2 regions of the Bradyrhizobium sp. LB11.1 genome follow, and region 2 is predicted to be linked to the other one. Evidence: riboswitches for the same ligand, from Rfam matches in the RefSeq annotation. Region 2 holds a riboswitch; the other holds the start of a gene.
The links. Region 2 has a riboswitch for S-adenosylmethionine ahead of metX (homoserine O-acetyltransferase MetX). Riboswitches for the same ligand answer to the same signal wherever they lie in the genome.
Positions count from the first base shown of each region.

Region 1: it holds a riboswitch for S-adenosylmethionine, as region 2 does, so the genes downstream of both, ABIA96_RS06260 (O-succinylhomoserine sulfhydrylase) here and metX (homoserine O-acetyltransferase MetX) in region 2, are expected to answer to the same signal.

Region 1 is NZ_JBEPTH010000002.1:494,542-502,214, reverse strand. Features, by position in the region: gene apaG (Co2+/Mg2+ efflux facilitator ApaG/CorD) at 10-414, opposite strand; gene ABIA96_RS06275 (OpgC domain-containing protein) at 584-1,834, shown strand; gene ABIA96_RS06270 (SGNH/GDSL hydrolase family protein) at 1,834-2,604, shown strand; gene ABIA96_RS06265 (SGNH/GDSL hydrolase family protein) at 2,617-3,618, shown strand; gene ABIA96_RS06260 (O-succinylhomoserine sulfhydrylase) at 3,726-4,922, opposite strand; SAM riboswitch at 4,993-5,072, opposite strand; gene ABIA96_RS06255 (2'-deoxycytidine 5'-triphosphate deaminase) at 5,183-6,289, shown strand; gene ABIA96_RS06250 (PAS domain S-box protein) at 6,458-6,871, shown strand; gene ABIA96_RS06245 (hypothetical protein) at 6,978-7,673, shown strand, end outside.
Region 2 is NZ_JBEPTH010000002.1:217,530-225,202, forward strand. Features, by position in the region: gene clpB (ATP-dependent chaperone ClpB) at 1-732, opposite strand, end outside; gene ABIA96_RS04895 (MOSC domain-containing protein) at 975-1,778, shown strand; gene ABIA96_RS04900 (NlpC/P60 family protein) at 1,897-2,535, opposite strand; gene ABIA96_RS04905 (alpha/beta fold hydrolase) at 2,750-3,613, shown strand; gene metW (methionine biosynthesis protein MetW) at 3,749-4,411, opposite strand; gene metX (homoserine O-acetyltransferase MetX) at 4,427-5,641, opposite strand; SAM riboswitch at 5,732-5,811, opposite strand; gene ABIA96_RS04920 (chorismate mutase) at 5,994-6,842, shown strand; gene ABIA96_RS04925 (pyridoxal phosphate-dependent aminotransferase) at 6,877-7,673, shown strand, end outside.

The DNA.
Region 1 (7,673 bases), 280 kb from region 2:
TGCGCTCGCCTAATTCAACACCCGCTTATGATCCGGGCTGTCGAGCGAAAACGTCGGCACATCGATCTCGAAACGTTCGCCGCTTGCGCTGACCATCTGGTAGCGGCCGGTCATGAAGCCGGAGGCGGTCGATAGCGGCACGCCGGAGGTATATTCGAAGCGTTCGCCGGGGGCCAGAGTCGGCTGCTCGCCAACCACGCCTTCGCCCTTCACCTCCTGCTGCCGGCCGGAGGCGTCGGTGATGACCCAGTGCCGCGTCTTGAGCTGCACGGTCTCGTCGCCGGAATTGATGATGACGATGGTGTAGGACCAGAAAAAGCGCGAGCGGTCGGCCGACGACTGCTCCGGAACAAAGTTCGGCTCGACGGTCACTTCGATCTGGCGGGTCACGGCGCGGTACATGATTGCCATCATAGCGAAAACCCCGCCGGGAACCAAACGCCGCAGCGCCCTTTCGCGACATCGTCCCGCCAGAATTGGCGGGGAAGTACACCCGTATGTGATCCGGCCGCTTTGCGAGGCGGCGACCGGACCGGTACACTTCTTTGAACGTCGCGATTTGCGGAAGGGTTTATGGGCCCCGATGACCATTGCCGATCAAGTGACGGGATCGACGATTGCGGGAGCCGCGGGCGCCAAACCCGTGGCAGCGGAGCCGCGCGCGCCGGCCATCACGCTGCCTGCCATCGGCGAGCGCGAGCTCAGGCTCGACCTGTTTCGCGGCCTCGCGCTTTGGCTGATCTTCATCGACCATCTGCCGCCGAATTTGCTGACCTGGTTCACGATCCGCAATTACGGCTTCAGCGACGCCACCGAAATTTTCATCTTCATCTCCGGTTACACCGCCGCCTTTGTCTACGGTCGCGCGATGCTGGAAAACGGTTTCGTGATCGCCACCGCGCGCATCCTGCGCCGGGTCTGGCAGATCTATGTCGCCCACGTCTTCCTGTTCACGATCTTCCTCGCCGAGATATCCTACGTCGCGACCAGCTTCGAGAACCCACTCTATACCGAAGAGATGGGGATCATGGATTTTCTCAAGCAGCCCGACGTCACCATCGTGCAGGCGCTGCTGCTGCGTTTCCGTCCCGTCAACATGGATGTGCTGCCGCTCTACATCGTGCTGATGCTGGCGCTGCCTTTGATCCTGTGGTCGATGAAGTGGCGGCCCGACGTCACGCTCGCGCTCTCGGCCCTGCTCTATGCGGCGACCTGGGAATTCGACCTCTACTTCACCGCCTATCCGAACGGCTTCTGGGCGTTCAATCCTCTCGCCTGGCAATTGCTGTTCGTGTTCGGGGCATGGTGCGCGCTCGGAGGTGCGCGACGGATGTCGCGCATTCTGGCCTCGCCCGTGACGATGTGGATCTCGATCGCCTATATCGTGGCGGCATTCTATGTGACGCTGACCTGGTACGTGCCGCAGCTCTCGCAGTTCATGCCGAAGCGGCTCGAGCAGTGGATGTATCCGATCGACAAGGCCGACCTCGACGTGCTGCGCTTCACGCATTTCCTGGCGCTGGCTGCGCTCATCGTGCGCTTCCTGCCGCGGGAGTGGCCGGGCCTGAAGTCGCCCTGGCTGCGGCCGCTGATCCTGTGCGGCCAGCATTCGCTGGAGATCTTCTGTCTCGGCGTCTTCCTGGCCTTTGCCGGCCATTTCATCCTGGCCGAGGTTGCCGGGGGACCAGCCATGCATGCGCTGATTAGTCTCTCCGGAATCCTGATCATGTGGGCGGTGGCCTGGGTGATTTCGTGGTACAAGCGCGTGGCTGACAAGAGCGGTGCGAAAACCAAAATCGCCGTCGGCAACGCCGATCTGGCGGGAGGGGGCTGATGAAGGCGAAGGTTCTCCTGAGCCTGATCTTGCTGTGCGGTGGTCTGGTCGCGCCATCGGCGCGCGCGGGCGATGCCGTGCCTGCCGCGCCGGCAGCGTGCGAATTGCCGCCCTATCTGCTCGCCACCGACAGCCAGCTCCACAAGGTCGCCGACACCGTCAAAGCCGGCAAGCCGCTCGAGATCCTGGTGATCGGCAGCCGCTCCACGACCATTCCCGCCTCTGAGGACAGCTCCTATCCGGCGCGCATGCAGGTCATTTTAAAGGACAAGCTGCCGCCCGCGGAGACGGTGCACGTCTCCGTAGAAATACAGAGCAAGAAGACGGCGGAGGAAGCCGCCGGAACCTTCGTTAAGCTGATGGAAGCAAAAACGCCTACTTTGGTCATCTGGCAGACCGGGACCGTGGATGCTATCCGCTCCATCGATCCCGACGATTTCCGCGGCGCGGTGACCGAAGGGGTCGCTGCGTTGCAAAATGCGGGGGCTGACGTCGTCTTGATGAATTTGCAATACAGCCCGCGTACCGAAACCATGATCTCGGCGGCGCCTTATCTCGACAATATGCGGGTGGTGGCGCAGGAGCATGACGTCCCGCTGTTCGACCGTTTCGCGATGATGCGGCAGTGGAACGACCAGGGTCAGTTCGATCTGTTCAGCCCCTCCCGCGGCCCTGAGCTGGCGAAGCAGGTCCATGATTGCATCGGCCGGGCGTTGGCACAGTTCGTGATCGACGCTGCCCATCTGGGGCCGGCCCCGCAGCAGAATTGAGGTCTAGCGTTAATGAGTTCTCTCCGCCCTTTTGGCCTGTCGACATGGCTGGCCGCGTCCGCGGCGGCGGCGCTGCTGATGCTGACGCCGGCGTTGCAGGCACCTGCCCGCGCACAAGCCGCCCAGGCGACGCCCGCGCCGGAGCAGGCCGCTAACCCCGCTCCGGCATCTTCCTCCCAAACGACCGTTGCAGCGACCAGCCCGGCGGCCGGCGAGCAGCGCGGCCTGACCTCGCGCGCCATCGACAAGGTGAAGCAGGTCGCGAAATCCGCCGGCGACATTTTCAGCCGCGTGCCCTGTTTGTCGCCGAAGGGCGGCGCGAAAGCGATGGGCTCGCTACCGCATGTCGCGAACAAGCTCATCGCCGGCAAGCCCGTCGTGATCGTCGCATTTGGCTCGTCGTCGACGGCGGGCTACGGCGCGAGCTCACCCGACTTCAACTATCCGAACCGTCTCGCCGCGCAGCTGCGCCGGCAGTATCCGACCGCTGACATCACCGTCATCAATGCCGGCGTCGGCGGCGAGGACGCGCCCGAGATGATGAAGCGCCTCCAGAAGGAGGTGATCGACGTGCATTCGGATCTCGTGATCTGGCAAGTCGGCACCAATGCCGTGCTGCGCAACCTCGATCCCGGCGACACCGCCAAGTTGGTCGAGGACGGCATCGGTCGCATCCAGGCTGCAGGCTATGCCGACGTCGTGCTGGTCGATCCGCAATATTCACCGCGCGTCACCGAGCGTCCAGAAAGCGCTGGCAGGATGGTGAAGCTGCTCGGCAAGGTCGCCCAGCTCCGTCACGTCGGCATCTTCCCGCGCTTCGAGGTGATGCGCGACTGGCACGAGAAGCAGGCGCTCCCGGTCGAGAGTTTTGTCATCGCCGACGGCTTGCACATGAACGATTGGGGCTATGCCTGCTTCGCCCAGCTGCTCGGCGACGACATCATCCGATCCGTCGGCCAGATCAAGCTCGGCGTCAACGTGCCGGCAGACGTGCGGACGTATCGACCGATGTAGGTGCCGTAGGGTGGGCAAAGGCGCAAAGCGCCGTGCCCACCATCGTCATCGAGATCGTGAATGGTGGGCACGCTTTCGCTTTGCCCACCGTACGAGATCCCGCTCGCTCACGCCTTCTCGAGCGCCGCCGTCAGATCCTCGATCAGATCATCCGCATGCTCGAGCCCGGCCGAGAAGCGAATGAATCCTTCGCCGATCCCGAGCTCGGCGCGCACGTCCGGCTTCAGGCGCTGATGTGTCGTCGTCGCCGGATGCGTGACGAGGCTCTTGGCATCGCCGAGATTGTTCGAGATCTTCGCAAGCTTCAGCTCGTTGAGCACGCGGAATGCCGCGGCCTTGCCGCCCTTGACCTCGAAGCCGACCAGCGTCGACCCGCCGCGCATCTGCTTTTTCACCAGTGCGGCCTGCGGATGATCGGCGCGGCCGGGATAGACCAGTCGCGCAATCTTGGGATGGCTCGCCAGTACGTCGGCGATGCGGCCTGCGGTGTCGGTCTGCGCGCGCACGCGCACGCCGAGCGTCTCCAGGCCCTTGAGCAGGACCCAGGCGTTGAACGGCGAGATCGACGGGCCGGTCTGGCGCATGAAATTGTGGATGTGCTCGGTGATGAAGGCTTCCGAGGACAGGATGATGCCGCCGAGACAGCGGCCCTGGCCGTCGATGTGCTTGGTCGCAGAGTAGACGACGACGTCGGCACCCAGCGCCAGCGGGCTCTGCCAGATAGGCGTCGCGAACACGTTGTCGACGACGAGCCGCGCGCCGCCGTTATGCGCGATCTCCGCGATTGCGGGAATGTCGAGCACGTCGAGTGTCGGATTGGTCGGGCTCTCCAGGAAGAACGTCTTGGTGTTCGGCTTGAGCGCACGCTGCCACTGGTCGAGATCGAAGCCGTCGACCAGCGTCGTCTCGATGCCATAGCGCGGCAGCAGATCCTGGATGACGTAGAGACACGAGCCGAACAGTGCCTTCGAAGCCACGACATGATCGCCGGCTTTCAGCGGCGCCAGGATCGCGGTCGTCACCGCCGCCATGCCGGTTGCTGCCGAGCGGGCGGCTTCGGCGCCTTCGAGCTCGATCATGCGGCGCTCGAACATCGCGATCGTCGGGTTCGAGTAGCGCGAATAGATAAAGCCTGGATCCTCGCCCTTGAACCGCGCCTCGCACTCCTCGGCGCTGTTGTAAACGTAGCCCTGGGTCAGGAACAGCGACTCCGACGTCTCGCCATATTGCGAGCGCAAGGTGCCGGAATGGACCAGACGGGTTTCGGGACGGTAGTGCGTGGCGGACGCCGGGGACTTCGACATAGGACCTCCTCTGCGTGACCATCGAAAATGGTCACAAAAAAACCGGCCTGGATATCTCCACGGGCCGGGATCACAGAGGTCCCCGGCCTGTTTAGCGACTTATTTAACGTGGCTGCAAGCCGGCCGGCTCAAATCACCACGGGATAAGTCATCCTCATATTCCGCAATGCCCTTTCCGTCAAGACGTCCATCGGATAGCCGTAAAACGCTAGTATTTCCCGCATGTCGGGACGCGTTTGTCCCCGGATGAGGACCCCCGGTTGAGTTTCACCGTCGCTGCCGACGCCAATGGTATCCTGCCCGACCGCATGATCGCGGCGATGGCGGAAGCGGGGCTCATCCTGCCCGCATACGATTTCGTCGAGAGCCAGATCCAGCCGGCGAGCCTCGATCTGCGCCTCGGCGATATCGCCTATCGCGTCCGCGCGAGCTTCCTGCCTGGCCCCGGCGCCACCGTCGCCGAGCGCATCGACGAATTGAAGCTGCACGAGTTCAGCCTCGCGGACGGTGCGGTGCTGGAGACCAACTGCGTCTACATCGTGCCGTTGCTTGAAAGCCTCGCACTGCCGCCGGACATCGTCGCGGCGGCGAACCCCAAAAGCTCCACCGGGCGCCTCGACGTCTTCACCCGCGTGATCGCCGACGGCACCCGCCGCTTCGACATGATCGGTGCCGGCTATCACGGTCCGCTCTATGCCGAGATCAGCCCGAAGACATTTCCAGTGCTGGTCAGCGAGGGCTCGCGGCTGTCGCAGGTCCGCTTCCGCACCGGAGACGCCATCCTCAACATTGACGAACTCGAGGCGTTGCATGCGACTGAGCGTCTCGTCGATGTCGACGATGCCGATCTCACCGGCGGCGTTGCCGTCTCGGTCGACCTGTCCGGCCAAAAGGCGAATGGATTTGTCGGCTACCGCGCCAAGCGCCACACCGGCGTGGTCGATGTCGATCGTCGCGCGGGCTATGCGGTCGAGGACTTCTGGGAGCCGATCGCGGCGCGTCCCGACGGCAGATTGATCCTCGATCCCGGCGAGTTCTACATCCTCGCGTCGAAAGAGGCCGTGCAGGTCCCGCCCGACTATGCCGCGGAGATGGTGCCGTTCGATCCGCTGGTCGGCGAATTCCGCGTGCACTATGCCGGCTTCTTCGACCCCGGCTTCGGCTATGCCGGCGCCGGCGGCCAAGGCGCGCGCGCCGTGCTGGAAGTGCGCTCGCGCGAAGTGCCGTTCATCCTCGAGCACGGCCAGATCGTCGGCCGTCTCGTCTATGAGAAAATGCTGGCCCGCCCCGACGCCATGTACGGCCAGCGCATCGGCTCCAACTACCAGGCCCAGGGCCTGAAGCTGAGCAAGCATTTTCGGGTGTAGCTGCATACTCCGCTGTCATGCCCCGGCTTGACCGGGGCATCCAGTACGCCGCGGCCTCTCGATTTAATCACTGCCGCCTCTGGAATACTGGATCGCCCGATCAAGTCGGGCGATGACACCGAATGTGTGTCAGGATGTGCAAAATCCAGCGACATGCGAGGTCTCGCCATGACCGATCAATCCCAACTCGACGGAAACATCCTCAACGACGTCGCCGATGCGCTGATCTATTCGGATCGCTCCGGCACGATCACGCGCTGGAATCGCGCGTCCACCGCGCTGTTCGGCTTCACGGCAGGAGACGCGCTCGGCCAGAATCTCGATCTGATTATCCCCGAGCATCTGCGGGCCGCCCACTGGAAGGGCTTTGAGGCCGCGCTTGCCAGCGGCGCGATGAAGCTTGCGGGCCGGCCGACGCTGACCCGCGCGTTGCACAAGAGCGGACGCAAGCTCTACATCGAGATGACTTTCGCGCTGGTGAGAGATGCCGGGGGCGCGGTTCTCGGATCGGTTGCGATGGCACGTGACGTCACCGAGCGCGTCGAACGCGAGCGCGCGGCCAAGACCTCGCAAAATTCGTGATGCGGAATTGACGCGCCGTCGTGCAGGGCGTCCTGCGCGAAGGTCAGGTTGCCTGCTGCCGGGCGCGGTGACACACTCGATCAAAATAGCGATCGGGAGTGAGAGCATGACCGCAGCAGACGCCGCGCAGGACGCGCAATGGAAACGCTGGCGCGCGGTCGCCGACCTTTATCACGCCTATTTCACCGGCCTCATCCTCACCGTGGTCACGCGACGCGGCACGGCGGATGCCGCCGAATTCGTCTTCCGCGTGTTTCGCCGCCAGCAGCAGGAGCGCTTCCTGCCCGGCTTGGAAAAGCTCGGCCTCAGCCATCTGCCGCCGGCGGTGGCAGCCGCGCGATATCACTACCTCTCCAACTGGATCGGCGGCGTCCACGTCGAATACATGTATGAGAGCGATACCAAGGCCTGGATCCGCTATCCGCCGCCGCGCTGGATCTGGAAAGGCACCGCGATCTGCGGCGTGCCGGGCGAGGTCTCGCGTGCGATGCTGCGCGGCTGGCACGCCAACAACGGCGTCGCGCTCGGCGATACCAGGCTCGGCTTCGTCTGCACCAAGCAGAGCGTCGACGGCCAGGACGGGCTCGAAGGCTATTATCACCAATACGACCATCCGCTCGAGCTCGACCAGCGCCTGGTGTTCGCGCGGCATCAGGAAGCGCCGCCGTTCGATGCGAAGACCGCGCCGGCTCTGCCTGTGGCGAGTTGGCCAAAGCAACGGCTCGAAAAGGCCTATCGCAACTACGCCATGGAATATGTGCGCACGGCCGCGCCTGTGATGGTGCAGCTGTTCGGGCCGGAG
Region 2 (7,673 bases):
CAGGTCGAGCGACAGCAGCTTCTTGTCCTGGAGGCTCTCAGGCACATCGCCGTTGACAATACGCAGCGCGAGGCCTTCCGCGATGGCGGTCTTGCCGACGCCGGGCTCGCCGATCAGGACGGGATTGTTCTTGGTCCGGCGCGAGAGCACCTGAATCGTCCGGCGAATCTCCTCGTCGCGGCCGATGACCGGGTCGAGCTTGCCGTCGCGCGCAGCCTGGGTGAGGTCGCGGGCATATTTTTTCAGCGCGTCATAGGCGTTCTCCGCGGTTGCGGAGTCCGCGGTGCGGCCCTTGCGCAGTGCCTCGATCGCCGCGTTGAGATTTTGCGGGGTGACGCCGCCCTTGGCGAGAATCGTGCCGGCCTCGCTGATCTTCTCCAGCGTGAGGCCGAGCAGCAGCCGCTCGACGGTGACAAAGCTGTCGCCGGCCTTCTCGCCGGCCTTCTCAGCTACGTCGAAGGTGCGGGCGAGCTCCGGCGCCAGATAGATCTGGCCGGCACCGCCGCCACTGACCTTCGGCACCTTGTTGAGGGCCTCTTCGGTCGCCTTCAGAATTGCGCGGGAATTGCCGCCGGCGCGGTCGATCAAACCGGAGGCCAAGCCCTCATTGTCGTCCAGCAGGACTTTCAGGACGTGCAGGGTCGAAAACTGCTGGTGCCCCTCGCGCACCGCAAGCGACTGCGCGGACTGAACGAAGCCCCTGGAGCGTTCGGTATATTTGTCGATATTCATGGTCTTTTCTTTCCCTCGGCCTGCCCCTGGAGCCCTCTAAGGCACCCCAAACGGCATCTTCACTGGGTTTCCGCTTGATACGTTGATGGTCCTCAACCAACAGCGGTCGTTATCAGCCGGCGCTGGCGCCGGCCTGACCCAGATGTGGGAAGCGTGCCCTCGGATCGGAAGAGGCGAGTTCACAATTTCGTGCGCTGATCCGCCTGCTTGGCGCGGGCCGGTCGAATCCCCTAAGTAGGCCCATGAACGCCAGCGCAAAAACAGTCGGCCACACTGCCGAGATCACCGGCCTTTACCGCTACCCGATCAAGGGCCTGACGCCGGAATCCCTGCCCCGGGTCCCCTTGCGAACCGGCCGGACCCTGCCGTCCGACCGCCGCTACGCCATCGAGAACGGCCCGAGCGGGTTCGACCCGGAGGCCCCCGAGTGGAAGCCGAAGATCCAGTTTTTGATGCTGGCCCGCAATGAGCGGCTCGCTTCGCTCGACAGCCATTTCGAGGACGCGACCAACAGCCTCACCATCCGCAAGGACGGCCGGATCGTCGCCAGCGGCGATCTCGAAACCGCGGCCGGGCGCGCCGCCATCGAGGACTACTTCGCAGAGAACTTTCAGCCGGAGCTGAAGGGTCCGCCCAAGGTGCTCTCCGGCAGGGGCCACAGCTTTTCCGACGTCGCCCGCAAGGTCGTGTCCATCATCAATCTCAACAGCGTCCGCGCCATCGAGACCATGCTCGGCGGCGCCGCCGTCAATCCGCTGCGCTTCCGCGCCAATCTCTACGTGAAGGGCTGGCCGGCCTGGTCCGAGTTGGACCTCGTGGGCCAGACGCTGGCGATCGGCCAGGCCCGGCTGAAAGTGGTCAAGCGCATCGTCCGCTGCCCGGCCGTCAACGTCGATCCGGAGACGGCCGCGCGCGATCTCGAGATACCACCGACGCTGTCGCGCAATCTCGGCCACATGGATTGCGGCGTCTATGCCGAGGTGGTGGCGGACGGCGAGATCGGCGTGGGCGACGCGGTCGCGGTAGAGGAGCCGAGATTGGTGTGACGGGGCACCGCTGCCGCAACAGCCTCCGTCATTGCGAGCGCAGCGAAGCAATCCAGAGATCTACCCGCTGAGACAGTCTGGATTGCTTCGTCGCAAGAGCTCCTCGCAATGACGAACGTCAATTCGGCATCACATACGCATAGATCCGGCCGCGCGAGATCGGCGCCTCGCGGACGCGGTTGCCGTTGTTGCCGGAGATCATGATCGGATTTCCCTGGGCGTCGATGCCGGTGATGATGCCGACATGACCGCCGCCGCGCCGCCCCATCACCGCAATGGCGCCGACCTGCGGACCGGAGACACGCGTACCATAACGCGCGAATGAGCTCGCCATGTCGGAGCCGGTACCCTGATGGCCGGTGCGCTGCAGCACCATGTTCATGAACCGCGCGCACCACAGGCTGCCACGCCCGGTCGGGTTGCCGCCGATATAGCGGCGCGCCTCTGACACGAGACCGGATCCACCGCCAAAGCCGCCGCTCACGCCCGCGCCTGCATTGGCATTCGGGTCATAGCTGGCCTGGGTGTTGGCAAACTTGCTCGCCTGCAATTGCTCCGCGCTGCGCTCGAAGCGCGAGCTGCGTGCATGGTGGCGATAATGATGATGTCTGGCGTGGTGCACGTAAGCGTGCCGCTCTGCGCTATGACGATGATGCGGCCGCGCTGAGGCCGGAGAAACGAACGCGGCAACCGCCGCGAAGAACAGCGCCAGCGCGACAACACAACGCGACAGGCGAGACGCAAACAACTCAAACATTCTTCATCCTTCTTGACACCCCACTTCCCAATCGACCGGTGCGGTGGTCGACATCGATAAGGCCGTTAAGCCGCCCGATGTGGCGAGAAAAAGACGCCACGTCGGCGAATAGCTGCGATGATTTTGCGTCAGTGCTGGCTTGAGGCTGCCGCATTGCGGACAACAGCATTAACTGCAATCCTGAAGTCACGGCTTGAAGAGAGGGAAACAGTTAATGCCCCACGCCACGACCTGGGACGATGTCCGCATCTATTTCGAAGAAGCGGGTCAGGGAACGCCGATACTTTTTCTGCACGAGTTCGCGGCTGACTACACCAATTGGGAGCCGCAGATGCGTTACTTCTCGCGCGCCCACCGCTGCATCACCTATTCCGCGCGCGGCTACACGCCATCTGATGTGCCTGATGGCGAGGCCTACACCTACGAACATTTCTACACCGACGCGCTCGCGGTGCTCGATCATCTCAAGATCGAGCGCGCGCATCTCGTCGGCCTCTCGATGGGTGCCTATTCATCGCTCCAGATCGGATTGAACGCGCCGCAGCGCGCGTTGTCGATGACACTCGCCGGCGTCGGCTCGGGGTCAGAGATCGAGAACCTCGAAAATTGGCGCAAGCAGTGCCGCGCCAATTCCGAGCAGTTCGAGACGCTCGGCTCCGCCGAGATCGCCAAGGTCACGCGCGAGGCGCCGAGCCGGATTCCCTTCCTGGTGAAGGACCCGCGCGGCCACGCCGATTTCTATGCCGCGCTGGCACGGCACGATTCCAAGGGTTCAGCCAACACGATGCGCGGTTTCCAGGGCGGACGGCCGTCGATCTACACCATGACGGGCGCGATCCGAGGCGTGGCAACGCCGACGCTGATCATTTGCGGTGACGAGGACGATCCATGCGTCGGGGCGAGCCTGTTCCTCAAGAAGCATCTTCCGGCCGCAGGCCTCGCAATGTTTCCCAAGTCCGGCCACGTGCTCAATCTCGAGGAGCCCGCGCTGTTCAATGAAAGTGTGGAGCGGTTCGTGACGCTGGTGGAAGCAGGACGGTGGCCGGTGCGCGATCCGCGGTCGCTGGCGGCGCATTAGAGCGAAGGCGTTACCACATGCTCCGTCATTGCGAGGAGCCCTTGCGCCGAAGCAATCCAGACGACCTTCGAGGAAAAGATTCTGGATTGCTTTGCTGCGCTCGCAATGACGGTGGATAGACCTGACGAGTAACGACTACTTCCCCTGTCCGCGGCTGAGCAAAAACACGCCCTGCTCGCCGAACAGATTCCACACCCACCACGGCAACCGCAACCGCAGCGGGCGGCCGTAGAGGTCGAGCGCTTCGGCGCGCTCCATCTTGACGCCGATGGTGTCGCAAAGCTCAACGAAGTCCTTGATGGTGCAGAAATGGATGTTGGCGGTGTCGTACCAGCTGGCCGGCAGATTCTCCGTGCGCGGCATGTGGCCGCCGACCAGGAGTTGGAGGCGCATCCGCCAGAAGCCGAAATTCGGGAACGAGACGATGGCGCAGCGACCGATGCGCAGGAGATTCTCAAGCACCACCTTCGGCTGTCGCGTCGCCTGCAGCGTCTGCGACAGGATCACGTAATCGAAGGCGTCATCCGGATAATTCACCAGGTCGGTGTCGGCATCACCCTGTACCACCGCGAGGCCTTTTGCCACGCAGCGGTTGACGCCCTCGCGCGACAGCTCGATGCCGCGGCCGTCGATGCCGCGGGTCTCCAGCAGCTGAAGCAGATCGCCCTCGCCGCAGCCGACGTCGAGCACTTTCGATCCCGGCTTGACCATCTCGGCGACCAGCAGATGGTCGGCGCGAAATGGGCCGGACTGCTCCGCAGCGAGGCCGTTGAGCGGCAGCACTTCCTGTACAGACATCGCTAGCCGTCCTTGTCAGTCGTTCCTGTCAGTGTTCTTGCCGGTGAGCCCGCGCGCCTTGCCGGCCGATTGCAGGAAGGCGCGGGAGATGTCCAAGAACTCGGGCACGTCGAGCAGGAAGGCATCGTGGCCGCGATCGGTCTCGATCTCGGCGAACGACACCCGCGCGCTCGACGCATTCAGCGCATGGACCAGCGCGCGCGATTCCGAGGTCGGGAACAGCCAGTCGCTGGTGAAGGAGACCACGCAGAAGCGCGTCTGGATGTCCGCGAACGCTTTCGCAAGCACGCCGCCATGGTCGCCGGCGATGTCAAAGTAGTCCATCGCGCGGGTCAGATAGAGATAGGAGTTGGCGTCGAAGCGCTCGACAAAGGACGAGCCCTGGTAGCGCAGATAGGACTCGACCTGGAAGTCGGCGTCGAACGAGAAGGTCGGCAGCTCGCGGTCCTGCATGCGGCGGCCGAACTTGCGATGCAGCGCCGCGTCCGAGAGATAAGTGATGTGCGCCGCCATGCGCGCGACCGCGAGGCCGCGATGCGGATGGATGCCCTGATCGGCGTAGGCGCCATTATGCCAGTCGGGATCGGCCATCACGGCCTGACGACCGAGCTCGTGGAAGGCGATGTTCTGCGCCGAGTGCCGCGTCGAGCAGGCAATCGCCAGCGCCGAGTATACGCGCTTGGGGTAGGCCGCGGTCCATTGCAGCACCTGCATGCCGCCCATCGAGCCGCCGACGACAGCGAACAGCGTGTCCACGCCGAGCCGGTCGATCAGCATCGCCTGCGCGCGCACCATGTCGGGAATGGTGATGACGGGAAAATCCAGGCCCCACACCTTGCCGGTCGCGGGATTGATCGAGGCCGGGCCGGTCGAGCCCATGCAGCCGCCGATCACGTTGGCGCAGATGATGAAGTAGCGGCTCGGATCGAGCGGTCGACCTGCGCCGACCAGCGTATCCCACCAGCCGGACTTGCCGGTGACCGGGTGCACATTGGCGACGTGCTGATCGCCGGTCAGCGCATGGCAGATCAGCACGGCGTTGGAGCGATCGGCGTTGAGCTCGCCATAGGTCTTGTAGGCGATCTGGAACGGGGTGAGATCGATGCCGCAATCGAGCCGCAGCGGCTGGTCGGCGCCGAACTGCGCGACCTCTGAACTCGGATGATCGACCTCATGCGACCGATCGTCGGCACTGATCGCGGGACTGGGGACAGACTTGACGCCAACCATCTGACCATCGACCTCGTTTGCGATCAGACTTTTGACCGCGATGAAATCAGGCCATAAAAAACCCGGCCTGAACGATAGGTTCGGCCGGGATCGAAAACGTCCCCGGCCTGTTTAGCGAGTTTTTTAACGTGGCTGCAAGCCGGCCGGCTCAAATGACCACGGAACAGGCAAAACCTACTGTCTTGGGCGGTTTTCGTCAAGTCGCGGTCCGGATTCGCCAAAATCATCCCTGATGCGCCGGCCAAAAAGGCCTTTGCTTTCGCCGCCCTGACTGCCTAATCAGGACATTGACCCGCAGCGGATCCGGCTTGCCCGCCCGCATTTGGAATGCCTCTCAGCAACCTTGTCAGATATGTCCCAACGTCCGCCCGCGCCACCATCGCTCCAGGAATTGCGCAAGGAGATCGACGCGATCGACGAGGGCATGCACCGCCTGTTGATGCAGCGCGGCGACATCATCGACCGCCTGATCCAGGTGAAGCAGACCCAGGAGGTCGGCTCGGCGTTCCGCCCGGCGCGCGAGGCGTCCATGATGCGTGACATCGTGCAGCGCCATCGCGGCATCCTCCCGCTCGACACGGTCGAGAGCATCTGGCGCGTCATCATCTCCACGTTCACCTATGTCCAGGCGCCGTTCTCCGTGCATGCCGACATCTCGGTGAGCGAGCCGGCGATGCGTGATTCCGTGCGCTTCCATTTCGGCTTCACGGTTCCTTACGTCGCGCATTTCAGCGCGCAGGCTGCGGTCGAGGCGGTGGCGAAGTCCAAGGGCGATCTGGCGCTGGTCTCGGCGACGTCGAGCCGCACGCCGTGGTGGCTGGAGCTGGAATCAGACGGCGCGCCGAAGATCATTGCACGGCTGCCCTTCGTCGAGCGCGCCGATCATCCGGCGGCGCTGCCCGTGTTCGCGGTCTCGCGCGTCGCCGACAGCGCCGTGGTGACGGAGGTCGAAACCTTCAGCGTGCGCGTATCAGGGTGGAACGCCGAGGTCGCGCGGGCGCTGTCGCCGCTCGCCGAGATCGTGGCAGTGCCCGATACCGCCTTCGACGGCGCGGCACTTCTGGTCTCGGTCACGAGCGCGACCAGCATCGACAAAATCAAGGCTGCCCTGATCGACGCGGGGGCCTCGGTGCGTTCCACAGCCCTCGTCGGCAGCCACGCAACGCGCTATACGGTGCCCCCGACCGGGTTGAAATCGTAGATCGCGAACTGACCTAGCCTATCCGGAGTTAATGATGTCCCGCCCCGTGCCGAATCCCGGCATTCTCGATATTGCGCCCTACACGCCCGGCAAGAGCCCGGTCGCAGAGCCGGGCCGCAAGGTGTTCAAGCTTTCGGCCAACGAGACCCCGTTCGGACCCTCCCCCAAGGCGATCGAGGCCTTCAAGCACGTCGCGGACCATCTGGAAGACTACCCGGAAGGAACCTCGCGCGTGCTGCGCGAAGCGATCGGCCGTTCTTTCGGGCTCGATCCCAACCGCATCATCTGCGGCGCCGGCTCGGACGAGATCCTCAATCTGCTCGCCCACACCTATCTCAGCCACGGCGACGAGGCGATCTCGACCACGCACGGCTTCCTGGTCTACCCGATCGCGACCATGGCCGTCGGCGCCAGGAACGTGGTCGCGGCCGAGATGAACCTGACCTGCGACGTCGACGCCATCCTCAAGGCGGTGACGCCGAAGACGAAGCTGGTCTGGCTCGCCAACCCCAACAACCCGACCGGCACCTATATCCCGTTCGACGAGGTCAAGCGCCTGCGCGCCGGCCTGCCCTCGCATGTGCTGCTGGTGCTGGACGCCGCCTATTGCGACTACGTCTCGCGCAATGACTACGAGATGGGGATCGAGCTGGTCGCCACCACCGACAATACGGTGGTGACGCACACCTTCTCCAAGATCCACGGCCTTGCCGCGCTGCGGATCGGCTGGATGTTCGGCCCCGAGCACATCATCGACGCGGTCAACCGCATCCGCGGTCCCTTCAACGTGTCGACGCCGGCGATGTATGCCGCGGTCGCCGCGATCGAGGA